2 regions of the Streptosporangium lutulentum genome follow, and region 2 is predicted to be linked to the other one. Evidence: predicted binding sites of a transcription regulator. Region 2 holds the regulator's gene; the other holds the start of a gene.
What was found. The regulator LexA, encoded in region 2, represses DNA repair genes until DNA is damaged. The targets are predictions, from matches to a motif close to TCGAACANNTGTTCGA.
Positions count from the first base shown of each region.

Region 1 (11,317 bases), 4.3 Mb from region 2:
ACCACCGTCACCGGCACCGCCCGGGTCAAGCGCGGTATGGCGGAGATGCTCAAGGGCGGCGTCATCATGGACGTCGTCAACGCCGAGCAGGCCAAGATCGCCGAGGACGCCGGTGCCGTCGCCGTCATGGCCCTTGAGCGCGTTCCCGCCGACATCCGCGCCCAGGGCGGCGTCTCCCGGATGAGCGACCCCGACATGATCGACGGCATCATCGCCGCCGTCTCGATCCCCGTCATGGCGAAGGCCCGCATCGGTCACTTCGTCGAGGCGCAGGTGCTCCAGTCGCTCGGCGTCGACTACATCGACGAGTCCGAGGTGCTGACCCCGGCCGACTTCGCCAACCACATCGACAAGTGGCAGTTCACGGTGCCCTTCGTCTGCGGCGCGACCGGCCTGGGCGAGGCGCTGCGCCGCATCACCGAGGGCGCGGCGATGATCCGCTCCAAGGGTGAGGCCGGCACCGGTGACGTCTCCAACGCCACCACCCACATGCGCAAGATCAGGGGCGAGATCAAGCGCCTCTCCTCGCTGCCCGAGGACGAGCTGTACGTCGCGGCCAAGGAGCTGCAGGCGCCGTACGAGCTGGTCGCCGAGGTCGCCAGGACCGGCAAGCTGCCCGTCGTGCTGTTCACCGCGGGCGGCATCGCCACCCCGGCCGACGCCGCGATGATGATGCAGCTCGGCGCCGAGGGTGTTTTTGTCGGTTCGGGCATCTTCAAATCCGGAAATCCGGCCCAGCGCGCCGCCGCGGTTGTCAAGGCCACCACGTTCTATGATGATCCCGACGTTATCGCCAAGGTCTCCCGTGGTCTCGGCGAGGCCATGGTGGGCATCAACGTCGCCGACATCCCGGTCCCGCACCGCCTTGCCGACCGCGGCTGGTAGAGAGTTTCGAAGAAGGCGGCATCCGTGAAGGATGTCGCCTTTTTCCTGACTGGAGAAGTTCACTCTCCGGTCATGATCCTCCGCAAAGCTGACGGGCGTTCGTACCCGATCACTTTGGGAGGCCCCCATGTCCCGGCTCACCCGACGGTCATTTCTTGTCACCGGCATAGCGGTGGGCGCCGTGGCCGGTGTTCCCGCCATGGCGAACGCAGGCTCCGACCCCACCCTGGAGAGCGCCGCCTCCCTGACCTCCCGTGGCCTGCAGACCGATCCCTTCACGCTCGGAGTCGCCTCCGGAGACCCCGACGCGAACGGCTTCGTCATCTGGACCCGCTTAGCGCCCCAGCCGCTCGCCGAGGACGGCCTGGGCGGGATGCCGGGCCGCCGCTTCTCCGTCGACTGGCAGGTCTACGGCGACGAGTCGGGCCGCCACGTCGTACGGCGGGGCGTGGCCCAGGCGGCGCCGGAGTGGGGGCACAGCGTCCACGTCGAACTGAACGGGCTCTCCGCCGACCGGGATTACTGGTACCGCTTCAAGGTCGGTCACTACGTCTCCCCGATGGGCCGGGCCAGGACCGCCCCGCACGCGTCCTCCTACGGCTCCGGTCTGGCGATGGCCTTCGTCTCCTGCGCCCAGTACGAACACGGCTACTTCACCGCCTACGGGCGTCTGGCCGAGGAGCACCCCGACCTGATCCTGCACCTGGGCGACTACCAGTACGAGTACCGGCGCGACACCTACACGATCCCCGGCGGCAACATCCGCCACCACGAGGGCCCCGAGACCGAGAGCCTGGCGAACTACCGCCAGCGGCACGCCCAGTACAAGACCGACCCCGACCTTCAGGCCGCGCACGCCGCCGCGCCCTGGCTGGTCGTCTGGGACGACCACGAGCTGGACAACAACTGGGCCGACGAGGTGCCGGAGGCCCCCCAGCCGAACTTCCTCGCCCGGCGTGAGGCGGCCTTCCGCGCGTACTACGAGAACATGCCGCTGCGGCGTGAATCCATCCCGCGGGGCATCGACATGCAGCTCTACCGGCGGATCCAGTGGGGCCGGATGGCCAACTTCCACATGCTCGACACCCGGCAGTACCGCAGCGACCAGGGGTGCGGCGACGGCTACGACGACTGCCCGGAGGCGGTCGACCCCGCCCGCTCGATCACCGGCGCGGAGCAGGAGCGCTGGTTGCTGGACGGCTTCCGCCGCTCGCGGGCACAGTGGGACATCCTCGGTCAGCAGGTCTTCTTCGCCCAGCGTGACAACAACGCCGGACCGGCGAAGGTCACCAGTCAGGACGCCTGGGACGGTTACGTCGCCTCGCGGCAGCGGATCACCCAGGGCTGGGTCGACGCCGAGGTGCGCAACCCCGTCGTGCTCACCGGAGACGTGCACGCCCACTGGGCGAGCGACCTCAAGCTCGACTACGACGATCCCACCACGCGTACGGTCGGCTCGGAGCTGGTCGCCTCCTCCATCACCACCGGTGGTGACGGCGCCGACTCCGATCCAAGGACGCAGCCGTTCCTGAGCATCAACCCGCACCTGAAGTTCTACAACAACCAGCGCGGCTACGTGATCACCCGGATCGAGCGCGACCAGCTCACCGCCGACTTCAAGGTGCTGCCGAAGGTCACGCAGGCGGGCGCCAAGGCGCACACCAAGGCGACCTTCGTGATCGAGGACCGGGTCCCGGGCGTCCAGCAGACCTATCTGCGTCCGGTCGACCCGTCGGCCGCCAGGACCCCTGAGATCGACCGGATCCAGGAAGTCGTGGACCTGGAGACCAAGCGTCCCTGATCGTTTTCCGGTAAGGGCGGCGTCCCGGGGGCGCCGCCCTTACCCGTGGGGGGAGTCCCCGCCGGGAGGTCCCTCGCGGCCGGACCCGCGAGGAATGATCGGTTTGGGGTGATCCGCAGGGTGGTCATACGCTAGGGAGGCATTCCAGACTCATCGAAAGGACCATCGGTGACCATCGCCCCGACGATCGGCGTGTTCGCCCTGCAGGGAGACGTGCGCGAGCACGTGCGCTCACTGGAGGCGGTGGGCGCGAAGGCGGTGGCCGTACGGCGCCCCGCCGAGCTTGAGGCGGTCGACGGGCTGATCATCCCCGGTGGGGAGTCCACCACGATGTGGAAGCTCGCCGAGACCTTCGAGCTGCTCGAACCGCTCCGGATGCGGATCAAGGCCGGCATGCCCGCCTACGGTTCCTGCGCCGGCATGATCATGCTGGCCGATCGGATCGAGGGCGGGATCGAGGGGCAGCAGACGATCGGCGGCATCGACATGGTGGTCCGCCGCAACGCCTTCGGCCGTCAGGTCGACTCCTTCGAGGCCGACATCGACTTCGCCGGCCGCGGTGAGATGCGTGCGATCTTCATTCGCGCTCCATGGGTGGAATCCATGGGTTCCGACGTCGAAGTGCTGGCACGGGCCGAACCTGGGGATAGGATCGTCGCGGTCCGTCAAGGACCGCTGCTCGCCACGTCCTTCCACCCGGAACTTACCGGGGATGTCGGTGTGCATTCATATTTTGCTGAGATGGTGAGGGAGCTCTAGGCGATGTCCGGCCACTCCAAATGGGCGACGACGAAGCACAAGAAAGCCGCGCTTGACTCCAAGCGGGGCAAGCTGTTCGCCAAGCTCATCAAGAACATCGAAGTCGCGGCCCGGACCGGCGGCCCCGATGTGGACGGTAACCCGACGCTGTTCGACGCCATCACCAAGGCGCGCAAGAGCTCGGTCCCGATCGACAACATCGAGCGTGCCCGCAAGCGCGGCGGCGGCCTGGAGGCCGGCGGTGCCGACTGGCAGACCATCATGTACGAGGGCTACGCCCCCGGCGGTGTCGCGGTGCTGATCGAGTGCCTCACCGACAACCGCAACCGGGCGGCCACCGGGGTCCGCGTCGCCCTGACCCGCAACGGCGGCTCGCTGGCCGACCCCGGCTCGGTCTCCTACATGTTCAACCGCAAGGGCGTCGTGCTCGTCCCCAGGGCGGGCCTGTCCGAGGACGACGTGCTGACCGCGGTCCTCGACGCGGGAGCCGAGGAGGTCAACGATCTGGGCGACCAGTTCGAGGTCGTCTCCGAGGCCACCGACCTGGTCCCGGTCCGAAAGGCCCTGCAGGACGCCGGGATCGACTACGACTCGGCCGAGTCGAGCTTCATGCCGACGATGAGCGTCCCGCTCGACGAGGACGGCGCGCGCAAGGTCTTCAGGCTGATCGACGCTCTGGAGGACGACGACGACGTCCAGAACGTCTGGGCGAACTTCGACGTCTCCGACGAGATCCTGGAGAAGCTCGACGCGTGACCACCGGGAATGCCCGTCTCTCCATTGAGAAGGCGGGCATTTCGCGGCTCCTGAGTAATCTCGGATTCTCTGTGAGGTTTGTCCTTTAGGTCGAGGGCAGGTCACGCGGACCATGGGGAATCCTGACCTGATTTTTACGGTGGCGGGCATCGCGGCCTTGCTCGCGGCCGTGCTGCCCCGGCTGCTCAACCGGCTGCCCCTCTCGTTGCCGATGGTCTGTCTCATCGGCGGCCTCGTGCTCTATCTCCTGCCTCTCGACCTTCCCGATCCCGATCCCGTGGCCCACCGGGCGCTGGTCGAGCACGCCACCGAGATCTGCGTGCTCATCTCGCTGATGGGCGCCGGGCTGGCGATCAACCGGCCCTTCGGGCGGCGAAACTGGTCCTCCACCTGGCGTCTCCTGGGATGGACGCTCCCGCTGACCGTCGTGGGGGTGACCGCCGTCGCCTACGGCCTGCTGGGATGGCCCCTGGCCGCGGCGCTGCTCCTGGGCGCGGTGCTCGCCCCGACCGACCCGGTGCTCGCCTCCGACGTGCAGGTGGGTGAGCCCGTCGACTCGGAGAAGGCCGACGACGAGGTTCGCTTCACCCTCACCTCCGAGGCCGGCCTGAACGACGGCCTCGCCTTTCCCCTGGTGTACGCCGCGATCGCCCTGGCCGCCGCCGGGGGCGCCGGATGGGTCGGCGAGTGGGCCCTGGTGGACCTGCTCTACCGGTGCGGGGCGGGGGTGGTGTGCGGCCTGCTGATGGGGAAGCTGCTGGGCCGGCTGTTCTTCCGCACCCGGGTTTCCGACCTGCGGCTGGCCGAGCACCGGGACGGTTTCGTGGCGCTGGGCGCGACGTTCCTGGCGTACGGCCTGACCGAGCTGGCGCACGGATACGGCTTCATCGCGGTGTTCGTGACCGCGTGCACCATCAGGGCGGCCGAGCGGACCAATGGCTACAACGGGGTCCTGCACGGTTTCATCGAGCAGATCGAACGACTGTTCACCGCCTGGCTGATCGTCCTGCTCGGCGGGTTCGTGGCGGCGGGCGGCCTGGCCGCGCTCACCTGGGAGGGCGCGGTGCTCGCACTCCTGCTGCTGCTGGTGATCCGGCCGCTGACCGGATGGCTCGCGGGGCTGGGCGGTCAGGCGGGGCCGCGGGAGCGCGGGGTGACGGCCTTCTTCGGCATCCGCGGCATCGGCTCGCTGTTCTACCTCGCCTACGCCCTCGGCCAGGCCGACTTCGGCGTGCCCGCCGACGAGCTCTGGGCCGTGGTCGCCTTCACCGTGCTGGCCTCCCTGGTCGTGCACGGCGTCACGGCGACGCCGGTCATGGCACGGCTGGACCGCCTGCGCGACAGGACGGGAAAGGCGGAGGGCGAGGAGAGCGCCGAGCCCGCGGCGCGACACCTCTGAACCGGATTGCCCGTGCCCGCCGGTCCTGCCTATGTTGGACCACTGTGGAACTACGTGATCTGACCGTCGACGACTTCGACGCGGTCCTGGACAACCGCCGGCGTGCCTTCGGGCCCGTCTCCGACGGCGACGCGGAGGTCTGGCGCAGGCATGTCCTCCCGGTGCTCGCCGGCGGGAGATACCTGGGCGTCGTCGACGGCCCCCGGCTGGTCGCGACGAGCAAGATCAACGATCTCACCCAGTGGTGGCACGGCAGGCCGATGCCCATGGGCGGCATCGGTTCGGTGACGGTCGCTCCCGAGGATCGCGGACGCGGCGTCGGCCGGATGCTGATGCGGGCCACCATCGACCGCTGCGCGGAGCTCGGTCACCTCGTCTCGGCCCTCTATCCGGCCACCACCCGGATCTACCGGTCGCTCGGCTGGGAGCACGCGGGAGCCACGCACCAGGCCACCCTGCCCGCCGAGGCCCTGCGCACGATCAAACCCACCGAGCAGGTCAAGATCCGCCGCATGGGCCCCGACGACGCCCCCGAGGTGATCGCGATCCTCGGCCGCGTCCACGCCGCCACCCAGGCCTCCGGCCCCGTCTGCTGGGACGAGCGGATCTGGCGGCTGTGGCTGGAGAGGAAGGACTATTTCCTCTACCTGGCCGACGACGGCTTCCTCGTCTACCGCTGGGACGGCGGGGACATCGAGGTCGACAAGCTCGTCGCGGGCTCGGAGGCCACCACCCGCGCCCTGTGGTCGCTGGTCGGCTCGTCCTCCTCCGTCGCCACGTCGGTTCACGCGGTCGTCGCCCCCGACGACCCGGTGTTCTGGCTGATCGGCGACCGGTCCAGCGACGAGGTCAGGCAGACCCGCTGGATGTTCCGCGTCGTCGACCTCCCCGCGGCCGTCGCCCGGCGTGGCTTCCCCGCCGGCGTCACCCTCGACGCCGTCATCCAGGTCGACGACCCCCAGCGTCCCGCCAACTCCGGCCCCTGGCACCTGTCCGTCGCGGGCGGATCCGGTACGGCCGAGCCCGCCGGAACCCTGCCGGGAACGTTTCCCGTCTTCACCGTCGGAGCCTTCTCCGCCCTGTTCGCCGGGGTCCCGACCGCCACCCTCCGCCGCTCGGGAACGCTCACCGGCCCGGCGGACGCCCACGAGGTCTTCGACGCCGCCTTCCACGCCAGACCGCATATGCTCGACCACTACTGACACTTCGCAAGGGCCGATGGGCCGAACCGTGCGTGGCGTGCTCTCACACGGTAGAGTCGGGCACCGAACAGGTGTTCGGCGAGCGGAGGCATGTCGGTGCGGTTGCCCGAGCTGCGGGTGATGGGAATCGATCCCGGGCTGACCCGGTGCGGGCTCGGTGCCGTCGAAGGGCGGCCCGGGGCGCCGCTGAGCCTGGTCAAGGTCGGAGTCGTGCGAACTCCGGCCGACGACGACCTCGGGGCCCGGCTGGTGGCGATCGAGGCGGGCATCGAGCAGTGGCTCGACGAGGTCAAGCCCGACGCGGTGGCCGTGGAGCGGGTTTTCGCCCAGCACAATCTCAGGACCGTGATGGGCACCGCGCAGGCGTCCGCCGTGGCGATCCTGTGCGCGTCCCGCAGGGGTCTGCCGGTCGCGTTGCACACCCCTTCCGAGGTCAAGGCCGCGATCACCGGCAGCGGCACGGCCGACAAGCAGCAGGTGGGGGCCATGGTGACCCGGCTGCTGCGGCTGGACGCCATGCCCAAGCCCGCCGACGCCGCCGACGCGCTCGCGCTCGCGATCTGTCACGTGTGGCGGGGCGGGGCGCAGAGCAGGCTGGCCCAGGCGGTGGCCAACGCCAAGGTCAAGGCCGGTCCGCAGACGTCCCCCGCGGCCTACTTCCGCGGGCAGGGCAGGGCCGGATATTCGAGAGGAACCACCAAGTGATCGCCTCGGTTCGGGGACAGGTGACCGCCGTCGCGCCCGACGGGGCGGTGGTCGAGGTCGGCGGGGTGGGCATGTTCGTGCACTGCACGCCGGGCACGCTGGCAACGCTCAGGGTGGGGGAGGAGAGCCGGCTGGCCACCTCGCTCGTGGTCCGTGAGGAGTCGCTGACGCTGTTCGGCTTCGGAAGCGACGACGAGCGCGGGATCTTCGAGATGCTGCAGACGGCCAACGGGGTCGGCCCCAAGGTGGCGCTGGCGATGCTGGCCGTGTACACACCCAACGCACTCCGGGTGGCCGTGGCGAGCGCGGACGTGAAGGCGCTGACCAGGGTTCCGGGGGTGGGCCCCAAGGGCGCCCAGCGGATCATCGTCGACCTCAAGGGCAAGCTCGGTACGCCCGAGGAGACCGTCAACGCCGCGCTCAACGGCCACGTGACCGTGCCCGTCTGGCGGGATCAGGTGCACTCGGGCCTGGTCGGTCTCGGTTACTCCCCCAGAGACGCGGACGAGGCGATCGCCGCCGTCACCCCCCAGGCCGACGCCGAGCTGATGGAGGGCCGGACCCCGCAGGTGGCCACGCTGCTCAAGGCCGCGCTCCGCGCGTTGAGCGTCCGGTGAGGGGCTCTTCCGGGCGGCTGCCCGATGATCTCCGAAGGCGCGGCAGGGCGCGGGGCGCCCGTGTGAGTGAAGGTGGATCGGCGTGAGTTCGGAGCGGGATCTAGTGTCGCCGGAGGTCGAGGGCGACGAGCAGTTCATCGAGGCGGCCCTGCGGCCCAAGCGGCTGGAGGAGTTCATCGGCCAGGCGCGGGTGCGCGAGCAGTTGTCGCTGGTGCTGCAGAGCGCGCTGCGGCGCAACCGGCCGCCGGACCACGTGCTGATGAGCGGCGGGCCCGGGCTGGGCAAGACGACCCTTTCCATGATCATCGCGACCGAGCTCTCCGTGCCGCTCCGGATCACCTCGGGCCCCGCGCTGGAACGGGCGGGTGACCTCGCGGCGATCCTGTCGACGCTCTCGGAGGGCGAGGTCCTTTTCATCGACGAGATCCACCGGATGTCCAGGCCCGCCGAGGAGATGCTCTATCTCGCGATGGAGGACTTCCGCGTCGACATCGTGGTGGGCAAGGGGCCGGGGGCGACCGCGATTCCGCTGGAGATCGCGCCGTTCACCCTGGTCGGGGCCACCACCAGGGCCGGAATGCTGCCCGCGCCCCTGCGTGACCGGTTCGGCTTCGTCGCGCACATGGACTTCTACTCGGTCGCCGAGCTGGAACAGGTGCTGCACCGCTCCTCGCGGCTGCTCGGGGTCAGGCTTCCCGGCGACGCGGCGGGTGAGATCGCCGGAAGGTCGCGGGGCACGCCCCGCATCGCCAACCGGCTGCTGCGCAGGGTCCGTGACTTCGCCGAGGTGCGCGCGGACGGGGCGGTCACCAAGGACATCGCCTCCGCGGCGCTGAATCTCTACGAGGTCGACGCCGAGGGGCTCGACCGGCTCGACCGGGCGGTGCTCGAAGCGCTGTTGCGCAAGTTCGGCGGCGGGCCGGTGGGGCTGTCCACGCTGGCGGTCGCGGTGGGGGAGGAGCCGGAGACGGTGGAGGTGGTCGCCGAGCCGTTCCTGGTGCGGCAGGGACTGCTGGCCCGCACTCCGCGGGGCCGGGTCGCGACCGCGGCGGCCTGGGTGCACATGGGCCTGACGCCGCCGCCGGACGCGTTCGGAGCCTCGTTGCTTCTCGATCTCGGGGATGATCCGGGACAGATCTGACGTTGAGGTTTGTTAGGGGAGCAGTACAGGGTTGATCACAACTCGGTGACGACGGTATCGAAATGGGAACTTCCCTGCGCGCCGAATCGTGACTTCGTTGCCGCGCTTCTAACAGCTCGCCTAAACTCCGAGGCTTGGCTGGCTGTGTAGGCTGACGTGCTGAGCGGCGTGGCCGTATGTGACGTCCGGCGCCCGGCCGGTCATTTTCAAGAGAAGGAGCGGCCCTGTGGGCAGCTATTCCAGCCTTATCATGATCGCTCTGATGGTCGTGGTGTTCTACTTCCTGCTCATCCGGCCGCAGCGTAAGCGGCAGCAGGAGCAGGTTCAGATGCAGAACAGCCTCACCACGGGCACCAAAGTCATGACCACGACCGGTCTGCTCGCGACCGTGGTGGCGATCGACGCCGACGACGTGATCCTGGAGATCGCCCCCGGTGTCGAGACCCGCTGGGTCAAGGCGGCGATCGGCCGCGTCCTGACTCCGGTTGACGATGTGGAGGACGAAGACGTCAAGGCCGTCGACGACAATGTGACTGGGACCGTGGAACAGTACGGCGACAACGACTCGACGACCAAGAAGGCATGAGCAGGCTCACCACCAACCCCCTATAGCCGAAAGAACTGACGACCAGTGGCCCGACCGACCAGTGGCCAGAGCAGACCGGGGCGTATGCTCCTGGTGCTTCTGGCGATCATTCTCGCCATGGGCGGGGTTATGCTGCTGAACAAGGCATACGCCCCGCAATATGGCCTCGACCTCGCCGGCGGCACGACAGTGACGCTGCAGCCAATCACGCCGAACGGCAGCGCTCCCACAGAGGAGAGCCTCGACCTGGCCGTGAACATCATCCGTGATCGGGTGAACGGCAGTGGCATCTCCGACGCCGAGGTCGCCAAATCCGGTGACAACATCGTCATCTCCGTCCCCGGAGTTGGCCAAGAGGAAGTCGTCAAGCTGGTCGGCACCACTGCGGAGCTGCGTTTCCGTCAGGTGATGGCGATCGCTCCCGGGTCGCCTCAACCCCCCGGTGAGCTGCCCACCCAGGCGCCGACGTCCGCTCCTTCTCCTTCGGGTACCGGTCAGAAGAGTTCCCAGGCTCCCAAGCCCACGGGTTCCGCCGCTCCCGACTCCGCCGCGACCGCCGAGCCGGGCCCGAGCGGCTCGCCCGCCGGCCGTGCCCTGTCCTCGGCGCTGACCAACCCGAGCCCGGGCGCCACGCCCGCCGGGAACAACGGGAACGCCGGGAACAACGGGAACGCGGACAACAAGCCCGCGGGGAACGCGGACAACAAGCCCGCGGGGAACACGGCGGACAACCAGCCCGCCAAGGCCGCGGACCCGAGCGCCCAGCCGGGTGGGAGCACCGCTCCGACCGCGAACCCGTCCGGCGGCGCCGATCCCTCGGCGCCGCCCGCGGCTCCCGAAGACCCCATGGCGAACGTCGACACCACCGGGATCGACCCGGCGGTGCTCAAGCAGTTCGAGGCGCTCGACTGCTCCAAGAACAAGGGTGAGGGCGCTCAGGACGCACCGGAGAAGCAGTACGTCGCCTGCAGCGACGACGGCAGCGCCAAGTACGTTCTCGACAAGGCGGCCGTGACCGGCTCCGCGATCGACACCGCGACCGCCGGCGTCGACCAGAGCACCGGCGAGTGGCTCGTCCAGCTCTCCTTCAAGGGCCAGGGGCCGCAGCAGTGGTCGACGGTCACCACCACCGCCTTCAACTCGCAGCCCCCGCGCAACCAGGTCGCCATGGTCCTGGACGGCGTGGTCATCTCCGCGCCGACCATCCAGGAGCCCATCACCGGCGGCCGGGCGCAGATCTCCGGCAGCTTCACCGACGCGACGGCCAACGAGCTGGCCAACCAGCTCAAGTTCGGCGCGCTGCCGCTGAAGTTCGAGATCGGGTCCAACGAGGAGGTCTCCTCCACCCTGGGCGCCGACCAGCTCCGCGGCGGTCTGATCGCGGGCGCGATCGGCCTTTTCCTGGTGCTCATCTACTCGATGCTCTACTACCGGGGTCTGGGCATCGTCTCGGTGCTCAGCCTCGT
Region 1 is NZ_JAUSQU010000001.1:4,330,371-4,341,687, reverse strand. It holds gene pdxS (pyridoxal 5'-phosphate synthase lyase subunit PdxS) at 1-885, shown strand, start outside; gene J2853_RS19400 (alkaline phosphatase D family protein) at 1,013-2,686, shown strand; gene pdxT (pyridoxal 5'-phosphate synthase glutaminase subunit PdxT) at 2,855-3,445, shown strand; gene J2853_RS19390 (YebC/PmpR family DNA-binding transcriptional regulator) at 3,449-4,201, shown strand; gene J2853_RS19385 (cation:proton antiporter) at 4,341-5,600, shown strand; gene J2853_RS19380 (GNAT family N-acetyltransferase) at 5,645-6,802, shown strand; gene ruvC (crossover junction endodeoxyribonuclease RuvC) at 6,914-7,507, shown strand; gene ruvA (Holliday junction branch migration protein RuvA) at 7,504-8,124, shown strand; gene ruvB (Holliday junction branch migration DNA helicase RuvB) at 8,207-9,265, shown strand; gene yajC (preprotein translocase subunit YajC) at 9,492-9,851, shown strand; gene secD (protein translocase subunit SecD) at 9,936-11,317, shown strand, end outside.
Region 1: the regulator LexA is predicted to act here: its motif matches at 6,866-6,881, upstream of ruvC (crossover junction endodeoxyribonuclease RuvC).

Region 2 (11,317 bases):
GCTGAGCACTTCGGCGCGCTGGACGTGGTGGTCAACAACGCGGGCTACGGCCATTTCGGCATGGTCGAGGAACTGACCGAGACCGAGATCCGCGCCGAGATGGAGACCAACTTCTTCGGCACGCTATGGGTGACGCAGGCGGTCCTGCCTGTGCTGCGCGCGCAGGGTCACGGCCGGATCATCCAGGTCACCAGCGAGGGCGGGGTCCGGGCGTTCCCCGGCATCGGTGGCTACCACGCTTCGAAGTGGGCGGTGGAAGGGCTGTCGGAGTCGCTCCGCAAGGAGGTCACGCACTTCGGCATCGACGTTGTCTGCCTGGAGCCCGGCCCGTACGCGACCGACTTCGGTGGCAACAGCGGCCGCACCAGTGCCGAGCACCCGGACTACGCCGAGGTCCGCGCGGTCACCGAAATCGTGTGGGACCTCGGCGACCCCAAGGCGACGCGCGGGCCGATCCTGGAGTTGGCCGACACCGACGACCCGCCGGCCCGGGTCTTCTTCGGCACGTCGTTCGAGCCGGTCGAGGCCGAGTACGAGGAACGGCTTGCCACGTGGCGGAAGTGGCAGCCGGTCGCGCTGGCCGCATTCCGTTGATCGTGCACAGCGGACGCTCGTGTCCGGCACGTCGGTGAGCGTCGAATCCGTGCCGCACCGAACGCCCGGCCACGTAGGGGCCGGGCGTTCGTCGTTCCAGCCATCACGATCCTGACCGGCACGCCTGTTCGAGAGGCCGTCTCGGACCTTCGCCGGAGGTCCGGGACAGCGAACCCGTTGCGATGCGGTGGCTTGCCCCGCGTCAAAACCCTGCTCGCACCCGGCCTACCGGGGACGTGCGCTTATTCGGAGGGTGCGGTGTTCGGCGCCGCCGAGTGGGTTCCTCCGCGCAATGCGAGCGCGGTGCGCGCGTCGGCGGGGAAGTACGCCTCGATCGCGATCTCTTCGAGCGTGATGTCGAAAGCGGCTCCGAACGTGGTGATCGTATTGAAGAAGCTCAGCTCGACCCCTCGATGCCGGATGCGGACGGGCAGGGCGATGTCAGCGGGATCTGGCGGCTGAAGCTGCCCGGGAGCGCCGTAGGAGACCAGTTCCGCATAGAGATCGCTCAACTGGGGATCCCCCCTCCGCTGCACCTGTCGCGCCAACCGCGGCAGCAGAAATCCCCGTACCTGCTCCAGATCGAGCAGACGGGGTGCGAACCCGTCAGGGTGCAGGCCCAGGCGCATCATGTTGACCGGTGGTTCGAGCAAGGCGGGGGCGACACCGTCCGGGAACACATCGGCGGCGGAGTTGGCGAGTATCAAATTCCAGCAATGGTCCACCACCAACGCCGGATTCGGCTCGTGCCCCCGCAAGATCTGATGAAGGGCCTCACGCGCCGCGGACAGATCCGGGGCGTCCAGCGGGCGCTTCTGGAAGACCGGCGCGTATCCCGCCGCGACCAGGAGCCGGTTGCGCTCTCTCAGCGGGACCTGCAGTTGTTCCGCCAGGTGCAGGACCATCGGTCGGCTGGGAATCGTGCGCCCGGTCTCGACGAAGCTGACGTGCCGGCTGGAGACCCCTGCCTGGATGGCCAGGTCGAGCTGGCTCAGATCCCATAACCTGCACTGGCTGGACTGGGTCGTGCGAACGTCCACACTCACCCTGACCAAGCCGTCACGGCTGTCGAAGGCCATGTGGAGGTCCCCTGCCGTTTCCCGCACGTCGAATGGCGCCCGGCGGAAGACGACTGGTCGTACCTCTGGGCTTCCTGGCGTCGACTCGTGCCGATAGGCGTGGAATCGAAGCTGCCGGTGAAATCGGAATCCGGAAACACCGGAAGGGGTCCGGATTCGATTCCGGACCCCTTCGTCACCAGGCACTATGCAGACCTGGCTTCCATAGCCGATGCTGCTTTTCCGCCTGAAATCAGCTGCAGCCGCTGGTGGAGCCGCAGCCTTCGCAGACGTAGCAGCTACCGGCGGGGCGCATCTTGGTGCCGCAGGTCATGCAGAGCGGCGCGTCGGCGGTGCGACCCTGGTGGGACTCCAGGGAGCCGACCCGCTCCGGGGCGGCCACGGCGACCGCTTCCGGGCGGGGCTGCGGCTGCTCCTCTATCGGCGCGGAGGTGGCGAGCTCGGCGATGACCTCGTCGGTGTGGATCGGGGCCGGGTCCTCACCTCGCTGCTGGGCGGAGCGCTCGGAGGCGGAGAAGATGCCGAGGGCGGCCCGGTCGTCATAGGGCAGGTGGTCCAGGGCCAGGCGGCGGAAGATGTAGTCCATCACCGAGGCGGCCATGCGGACGTCCGGGTCGTCGGTCATGCCGGCCGGGTCGAAGCGCATGTTGACGAACTTGCCGACGTAGGTCTCCAGCGGCACGCCGTACTGCAGGCCGATGGAGATGGCCACCGAGAAGGCGTCCATGACGCCCGCGAGGGTCGAGCCCTGCTTGGACATCTTCAGGAAGACCTCGCCGAGACCGTCGTCGGGGTAGGACGAGGCGGTCATGTAGCCCTTGGCGCCGCCCACGGTGAAGCGCGTGGTGGTGCTGGGGCGCTGGTTCGGCATCCGGCGGCGGGTCGGGCGGCTGATCTCCACGACCTGGACCGCCGGCTCCGCGGGAGCGGCCTTCTCGTCGCTCTTCTTACCGGCGACGGAGAGCGGCTGGCCGACCTTGCAGTTGTCGCGGTAGACGGCCAGGGCCTTCAGACCGAGCTTCCAGCCCTCCATGTAGACCTGCTCGATGTCCTCGATCGTCGCGGACTCGGGCAGGTTGACCGTCTTGGAGATGGCGCCGGACAGGAACGGCTGGGCCGCGGCCATCATCCGGACGTGCCCCATGGGGGCGATCGCCCGCTCGCCCATGGCGCAGTCGAACACCTCGTAGTGCTCCCGCTTGAGACCGGGGGCGTCCACGACGTGGCTGTTCTGGGCGATGTACTCGACGATCGCCTCGACCTGCTCCTCCTGGTAGCCCAGCTGCCGGAGCGCCCGCGGGATCGTCTGGTTGACGATCTGCATGGAGCCGCCGCCGACGAGCTTCTTGAACTTGACCAGGGCGAGGTCGGGCTCGATGCCGGTGGTGTCGCAGTCCATCATCAGGCCGATGGTGCCGGTGGGCGCGAGCAGCGAGGCCTGAGCGTTGCGGTAGCCGTTCTTGTCACCGAGCTTGAGGCACTCCGCCCACTGCTTGGAGGCCTCCCGGTGGATGGCGCCGTCGATCGCGTCGATCGTGCGCAGGCCGTCGTTGGCCTCGCTGTGCTTGCGCATGACCCGCTTGTGGGCGTCGGCGTTGCGGGCATAGCCGTCGTACGGCCCGACGACCGCGGCCAGTTCGGCGCTGCGGCGGTAGGAGACGCCGGTCATCAGCGAGGTGATGGCCCCGGCGACGGCCCGGCCGCCGTCGGAGTCGTAGGCGTGGCCGGTGGCCATGAGCAGCGCGCCGAGGTTGGCGTAGCCGATGCCGAGCTGGCGGTAGGCCCGGGTGGTCTCGTCGATCTTCTGGGTCGGGAAGTCGGCGAAGGTGATGGAGACGTCCATCGCGGTGATGACCAGCTCGGTGACCTTCACGAAGCTCGCGATGTCGAAGGAGTCGTCGTCGTTCAGGAACTTGAGCAGGTTGATGCTCGCCAGGTTGCAGGAGGAGTTGTCCAGGTGCAGGTACTCCGAGCACGGGTTGCTGGCGGTGATGCGGCCCGTCTCCGGGCTGGTGTGCCAGTCGTTGATCGTGTCGTCGTACTGGACACCCGGGTCGGCGCACTCCCACGCCGCCTTGGCCATCTTGCGGAACAGGTCCTTGGCCTCGACCGTCTCGATGACCTCGCCGGTGAGGCGGGCGCGCAGGCCGAACCGCTCGCCCTTCTCCACCGCGTTCATGAACTCGTCGGAGACGCGCACGGAGTTGTTGGCGTTCTGGTACTGGACGGAGACGATGTCCTTGCCGCCCAGGTCCATGTCGAACCCGGCGTCGCGCAGCGCGCGGACCTTGTCCTCCTCGCGCGCCTTGGTCTCGATGAACTCCTCGATGTCGGGGTGGTCCACGTCCAGGACGACCATCTTGGCCGCGCGGCGGGTGGCGCCGCCCGACTTGATGGTGCCCGCGGAGGCGTCCGCGCCGCGCATGAAGGAGACCGGGCCGCTGGCCGTACCGCCGCTGGAGAGCAGTTCCTTGGAGGAGCGGATCCTGGAGAGGTTCACGCCGGAGCCCGAACCGCCCTTGAAGATCACACCCTCTTCCTTGTACCAGTCGAGGATGGACTCCATCTGGTCGTCGACGGCCAGGATGAAACAGGCGCTGACCTGCTGCGGCGAGGCCGTGCCGACGTTGAACCAAACCGGCGAGTTGAAACTGAAGATCTGGTTGACCAGGGCGTGCTTGAGCTCGTGGTCGAAGATCTCGGCGTCTTCCTCGGTGGCGAAGTAGCCGTGCTCGACGGCGGTCTTGGTATAGACGCCCACCACGCGGTCGACGAGCTGCTTGAGGCTCCACTCGCGTTGCGGGGTGCCGACCGCGCCGCGGAAATACTTGGTGGTCACGATGTTGGCGGCGTTGACCGACCAGGACTGGGGGAACTCGACGCCCCGCTGCTCAAAGTTGATCGACCCGTCGCGCCAGTTGGTCATGACGACGTCACGGCGCTCCCAGAGCACCTCATCGTAGGGATGCACTCCAGGTGTGGTGAAGATGCGCTTCATCCTCAAACCCTTGTGCACTCGCTTGCCCCCACGTGTAACCGCACCACTGACGGTTTCCGTCATGACTTCCCCCTTCCGGGGCCCTTGAAGGGCCCTCGAGCCGGATACATCAACGCGCCGCCCTGTCCCCCGGCGCCCGGGGTCTGATTCAGTCTTGCTTGATGGAACGCTCTGTCCGCAGCTGCTCGATCTCCGCCTCGAAGTCGGCGAGGGTCTCGAATCCGCGGTAGACGGAGGCGAACCGTAGGTAGGCCACTTCGTCCAGCTCACGGAGCGGGCCCAGGATCGCGAGCCCGACCTCGTGCGCGGGGATCTCCGCGCACCCGGTCGCCCGGATGCCCTCCTCGACCAGCTGGCCCAGTCGTGCCAGCGAGTCTTCGCCGACCGGCCTGCCCTGGCAGGCCCGCCGAACCCCGGCGACCACTTTGTCCCTGAAGAACGGCTCGGTCACACCACTGCGCTTGCTCACCATGAGCAGCACCGTCTCCTGCGTGGTGAACCTGCGCCCGCACTCCGGGCATGTGCGCCTGCGGCGGATGGCGCCGCCGTCCTCGGTGGAGCGGCTGTCGATGACCCGCGTGTCAGGGTGACGGCAGAACGGACAGTGCACGCGTGTCGCCTCCCTGACCGGCTGAGCGGCTCACTCACCCCATGCACCTCACAGCGCTCGGGAAGAGACGCGTGCGCACGCTCCTCGAATAGTCGAGGTGCGGTAATGGAAACACAATCTATGGTGAAGTATGTCGCCGAAGCCACTAGATGTTGTGGTCCAACGGTAGGAGGGTCGGACCATGAACGCAAGTTAGGAAGACCCTTCGGAGCGAAGTCGCTGATCAGCCGCCGTCGTCCGGCGTGTCGCCCTTCGAAGACCTCCCGAGTGACCCCCTCACGCTTCACGAACCTTCGCTCGACGTTTCGAACGAGACGTCGAAACGACCTCCGGGGGCACCCCCTCAGGGGGTGAGACCGGCGGGCAGGTAGAGCCGGGTCCCGGGCTGGACCACCGAGCCGGACAGCCCGTTGAGATCCATGATCTGGCGAGTCACCCCGTCGGGATCGACCTTTCTCGTCACCGCGTCCACGATCTCCCGCAGTGTGTCGCCCCTCTGCACCACGACCCAGTGCAGGCCCTCGTGGCCTCTCCGCTCGCCCGCCGAGGCGGCGTCGATGCGGCCCCCGATCCAGAGCCCTCCCAAAGTCAGCAGCGCGAGCACCGCCACCACCACAATCCTCCCACGCCGAGTGAGGCGCAGCGGCGCATGAGGACGCCCGGCACCCCTCCGCGAACCCGGCCGCGGGGACGCCACCGCCCGCGAGCGCGGCGCCGGCACGGACCGCGGTTTCGCCGCGGGGCGCGGCGCCTTCGAGGATCTCGACGGCGGCACGGACCGCAACATCCTCACGGACCTCGACGGCGACACGGACTTCGCCTGTGTCGCGGATCTCGGCGCCGGAACGGATCTCGGCGGCGGCACGGACCTCGGCTGTGTCGCGGATCTCAGCGTCGGAACGGACCTTGACCGTGTCGCGGATCTCGATGACGACACGGACCTCGGTGGCGTCGCGGATCTCGATGACGGAACGGCTCCCGACGGCGGCACGGACCGCAGCATCCTCGCGGGCGGCGGCGTTTTCGCGGCCGGCGGTGTTTTCGCGGATTCCGGCGGCGCCACGGATCTCGGTGACGGCACGGATCGCAGTGTCGTCGCGGTCGGCTTCATGATGGCCCCCATCCCTTCGACCTGGCCGAACACATGTCGAAGAAAGATCGGTGAATCGAACACGATGTCGATCGAACTCCCGTACGATGTTGTACACCACGCTGGCATCGATTTCGAGGACATTCGAACTATTGTTTGAGTATGATCTTCGGTCGGAGTACGGTCGCTGTGTGCGACGCAATCAATACAGACCGGGATGCGAGGAGATCGCATGAGCGAGCATGACGAGAACGGTTCGGCCACCGGCGACCTGGCGGTACGCAGACGTGACTCTCTTGGCCTCACCCCCAGGCAGCGGAAGATCCTTGAGGTCATCCGTGATTCCGTGCAGCAGCGCGGCTATCCGCCGTCCATGCGAGAGATCGGTGAGGCGGTGCAGCTCACCAGCACCTCCAGCGTGTCGCACCAGTTGACGGCGTTGCAGCGCAAGGGCTACCTGCGCCGCGATCCGCACCGTCCCCGCGCGCTCGAGGTGCGTCTCCCCGGCGAGCCCGCGTTGTGGGTGGATCCCGGCGCCGGAGACGACGAGGCGCCGGTCAACCGCCCGACCGCGGCCTACGTGCCGCTCGTCGGCCGGATCGCCGCCGGTGGCCCGATTCTCGCCGAGGAGAGCGTCGAAGACGTCTTCGCCCTGCCCAAGCAACTCGTCGGCGAGGGCACGCTCTTCCTGCTCCAGGTGACCGGCGACTCGATGATCGAAGCGGCGATCGCCGACGGCGACTGGGTGGTCGTGCGCCAGCAGCCCGTGGCCGACAACGGCGACGTGGTCGCGGCGATGATCGACGGTGAGGCCACGGTCAAGACCTTCAAGCGCAAGGACGGCCACGTCTGGCTGGTCCCGCACAACTCGAACTACGACCCGATCCCGGGTGACGAGGCCACCGTCCTGGGCAAGGTCGTGGCGGTTCTGCGCAAGCTCTGACGCACACCGCGAGACAACACATCGGAGGGGAGCGAGGCCACCCGGCCAGGGCCACGCTCCCCTCCGGCGTTCAGCGACGCCGGTCCCTGAGCAACTCCACGACCGCGGTTATGTCGGAGTCGCTCCATCCACGCTCGGCGGCTTCCTCGTAGCGCCGTTCGACCAGCCGGGCGATCGGAAGATCAATACCCCTCGACTCCGCGACCTCCACGGTGAGCCGCACGTCCTTGGCACCGAGCGACGTCGTGAACCATCCGCGGTGGTCGTCACCGAGGATGCCGTCGAGCCGGTTGTGCAGGGCGGGCGCGACGGTCGGCCACTGGAAGAGAAACTCCCTCAGCATCGCCTCGTCGAGTCCGGCCGCCTGACCCGTCGCCACCACTTCGGCGATGACGGCGATACCCGACATCATCAGATAGTTGTTCAGAAGCTTGTACGTCAGGGCGTTTCCCGGGTCGCCCCCGCAGTAGTACCAGCGCGTGGCGAAGAGATCCGGCCAGATCGGCTTCAGCCGGTCCACGAGATCGCGTTCGCCTCCCAGCAGCCCCATGGCCTGCCCCTCGACGACGGCCTGAGGCCCTCCGAGGATGGGGGCGGCCACAAAACGGCCTCCCGGCACCAGATCCACCAGCGCGCGGGACGTGTCCGGAGAGACGGTGCTCATATCGGCCACGATCGGCCCTCCGGGATCCGATCCGAGATCGGCCAGCCGGGTCATGACGTCACGGACCGCCCTGTCGTCGGCGAGCGACATCAGCACGGCCTCGGTTCCCCGCGCGGCCTCGATCGGCGAGGACGCCTCCACGGCACCGGCGTCGACGACCTCGGCCGCCTTGCCCGGCGTCCGGTTCCAGATCGTGACCACATGACCGCGTTCGAGCAACCGCAGGGCCAGCGCCCGCCCCATGCTGCCCATCCCCAATACCGATACCCGCATGCCTCTATCCCCCTGTCAGCCGTTGTCCTTCCCTTCCACCACCGGCTACCGAGATGCGGGCCGGCGCCCCGTCGTCGAACCGGGGGTGAGGAGCCACGCGGGAGTGATCTCGGGGGCGCGATCACTCCTTCGGCGAGACTCCGTGGAGTGGAATGGACACACACCGTAACATTCGCGCCGGCCGGCAGGCGTGTGAGGGCCATGCCACACGGGTGGGATCACGTTCTGCCGGCATGACAGATCGCCGTGCCGCGACGCCGCCGCGTTCGACGGGAGGACGGCGAGACGGAGAGGACGGAGACGGAGAAGACAGCGGAGACGGAGAGAACGGCGGAGACGGAGAGAACGGAGAGGACGGCACGGTGGGCCGTCGCCTTCCGTGCACGCGGTCAAGGCGTCGAACCAGCGGACGCGTCTGTGAAAGCAGGTGTCCCGTGCCGCTCACGCGTTCTGCGAGAGACCGCGTGAGCGGCACGGGACACCTCCGGCGTTCATCCGGGGACGCGGGTCAGGGGACGATGTTGACCAGCTTGGGCGCACGGACGATGACCTTGCGCGGCGCGCCGGACAGGAAGGGCTGGATCTTCTCGGACGCCAGCGCCAGAGCCTCCAGCTCCGCGTCGGAGATCTCCGGGGAGACCTCCAGCCGGTCGCGCACCTTGCCGGCGACCTGGACGACGCAGGTGACGGAGTCTTGGACCAGCAGGGCCGGGTCGGCCGTCGGCCAGCCCGCCTTGGCGACCGTGGCGGGGTGGCCCAGCCGCTCCCAGCCCTCTTCCGCGGCGTACGGCGCGACCAGCGACAGCATGACCGCCAGGGTCTCGGCGGCCTCTCGGACCGCCGGGTCCGAGGCTCCGGGGCCGGAGTCGATGGCCTTGCGGGTCGCGCTCGTCAGCTCCATCATGCGGGCCACCGCGACGTTGAAGCGATGGGACTCGACCAGCCGGGTGACCTCTTCGACGGTCCGGTGGACGATCTTGCGCAGGTTCAGGTCACCGGTGGCGAAGTCCGTGCCGGGAGCCGAGGCCGCACCGGCCTCGGCCATGACACGGAACGCACGGGCCAGGAACTTCTGCGACGCGGCCGGGGAGAGGTCGGCCCAGTCGATGTCGTCCTCGGGCGGGCCGGCGAACACCACGGTCAGCCGGACCGCGTCCACGCCGTAGGAGTCGATCTGCTCGCCCAGGTCCACGCCGTTGCCCAGCGACTTGGACATCGCCTTGCCCTGGTTGATCACCTGACCCTGGTTCAGCAGGCGGGTGAAGGGCTCGACGAAATCGACCATGCCCATGTCGTGCAGGACCTTGGTGAAGAATCGCGAGTACAGCAGGTGCAGCACCGCGTGCTCGACGCCGCCGACGTACTGGTCGATCGGCCCCCACTGGCGCAGCTTCTCCACGTCGAACGGGCCGCCCTCGTAGGAGGGGTCCACGTAGCGCAGGAAGTACCAGGAGGAGTCGACGAAGGTGTCCATCGTGTCGGTGTCGCGCATGGCGGGACCGCCGCACTTGGGACAGTCGACGTTGACCCAGTCTTCGGCCGAGGCCAGCGGGGAGACCCCCTTGGGGGTCAGGGCCTCACCGCGCAGGTCGGGCAGGGTGACGGGCAGCTGGTCGTCGGGGACGGGGACCTCGCCGCAGTCGAGGCAGTGGATGATCGGGATCGGGCAGCCCCAGAAGCGCTGGCGGGACAGCAGCCAGTCGCGCAGCCGGAAGTTGACCGTGGGACGCCCCGTGCCCCGCTCGCTCAGCACCTCGGTGATCTTGCGGATCGCGTCGGCCTTGGCCAGGCCGTCCAGCGGGCCGGAGTTGACCATCGCGCCGTCGCCGGAGGTGGCGACGCCGGTCTCGCCGGGGTCGGCCAGGCCGGTGTGCACGACCACCCGTACCGGCAGATCGAAGGTCCGGGCGAAGTCCAGGTCGCGCTGGTCGTGCGCGGGCACGGCCATGATGGCGCCGTGGCCGTAGTCGGACAGCACGTAGTCGGCCGCCCAGACCGGCATGCGCTCGCCGTTGACCGGGTTGATCGCGTACCGGCCCAGGAAGACGCCGGTCTTCTCCTTCTCGGTGGACAGCCGGTCGATGTCGGACAGCTTGGCCACCTCGGCCTGGTACGCCTCGAACGCCTCACGCCGGTCGTCGGTGACGATCTCCGCCGCCAGCGGCGCGTCCGGGGCGACCACGAAGAAGGTCGCGCCGTACAGGGTGTCGGGGCGGGTGGTGTAGACGGTGACCGGCTCGTCGCGACCTTCGATCACGAAGTTGACGTCGGCGCCCTCGGAGCGGCCGATCCAGTTGCGCTGCATGGTCAGCACGCGCTCCGGCCAGCCGTCCTTCAGCTGCACCATGTCGTCCAGCAGCCGGTCGGCGTAGTCAGTGATCTTGAAATACCACTGGGTCAGCTCGCGGCGGACGACGTCGGCCCCGCATCGCTCGCACCGCCCGGCGACGACCTGCTCGTTGGCCAGCACGGTCTGGTCGTTCGGGCACCAGTTGACCAGGCCGCCCTTGCGGTAGGCCAGGCCGCGCTCGAAGAAGCGGATGAACAGCCACTGGGTCCACTTGTAGTACTCGGCGTCGCTGGTGTGCAGGCGGTGAGACCAGTCGAAGGAAACCGCGTAACGCTTGAAGGAGTGGGCCTGGGTCTCGATGTTGGCGTAGGTCCACTCGGCGGGGTGCGCGTTGCGCCGGATCGCCGCGTTCTCGGCGGGCAGGCCGAAGGAGTCCCAGCCGATGGGGTGCAGCACGTTGTAACCGCGCTGGAACCAGTAACGGGAGACGACGTCGCCGATGGCGAACACCTCGGCGTGACCCATGTGCAGGTCGCCCGAGGGATAGGGGAACATGTCGAGCACGTAGCGTCGTTCACGCGTGTCGGCGGGGTCGTCGGAGGCCCGGAAGGGGTCCAGCTCCTCCCACCGCTGCTGCCATTTGACCTGCAGCGCCTGCGGGTCATAATGCTGCTCGTCGCTCTGCGTGTCGGCTCGCTCGCTCACGTTCAATCTTCCCTCGGTATACGTCTGTGCAGATGATCTGGCCCGTTCTGGCCCAATGGAAAAACCCTCCG
Region 2 is NZ_JAUSQU010000001.1:75,898-87,214, reverse strand. It holds gene J2853_RS00350 (SDR family NAD(P)-dependent oxidoreductase) at 1-594, shown strand, start outside; gene J2853_RS00345 (helix-turn-helix transcriptional regulator) at 837-1,673, opposite strand; gene J2853_RS00340 (vitamin B12-dependent ribonucleotide reductase) at 1,906-4,734, opposite strand; gene nrdR (transcriptional regulator NrdR) at 4,820-5,281, opposite strand; gene J2853_RS00330 (LysM peptidoglycan-binding domain-containing protein) at 5,625-5,891, opposite strand; gene lexA (transcriptional repressor LexA) at 6,604-7,314, shown strand; gene J2853_RS00320 (NAD(P)-dependent oxidoreductase) at 7,385-8,251, opposite strand; gene leuS (leucine--tRNA ligase) at 8,760-11,246, opposite strand.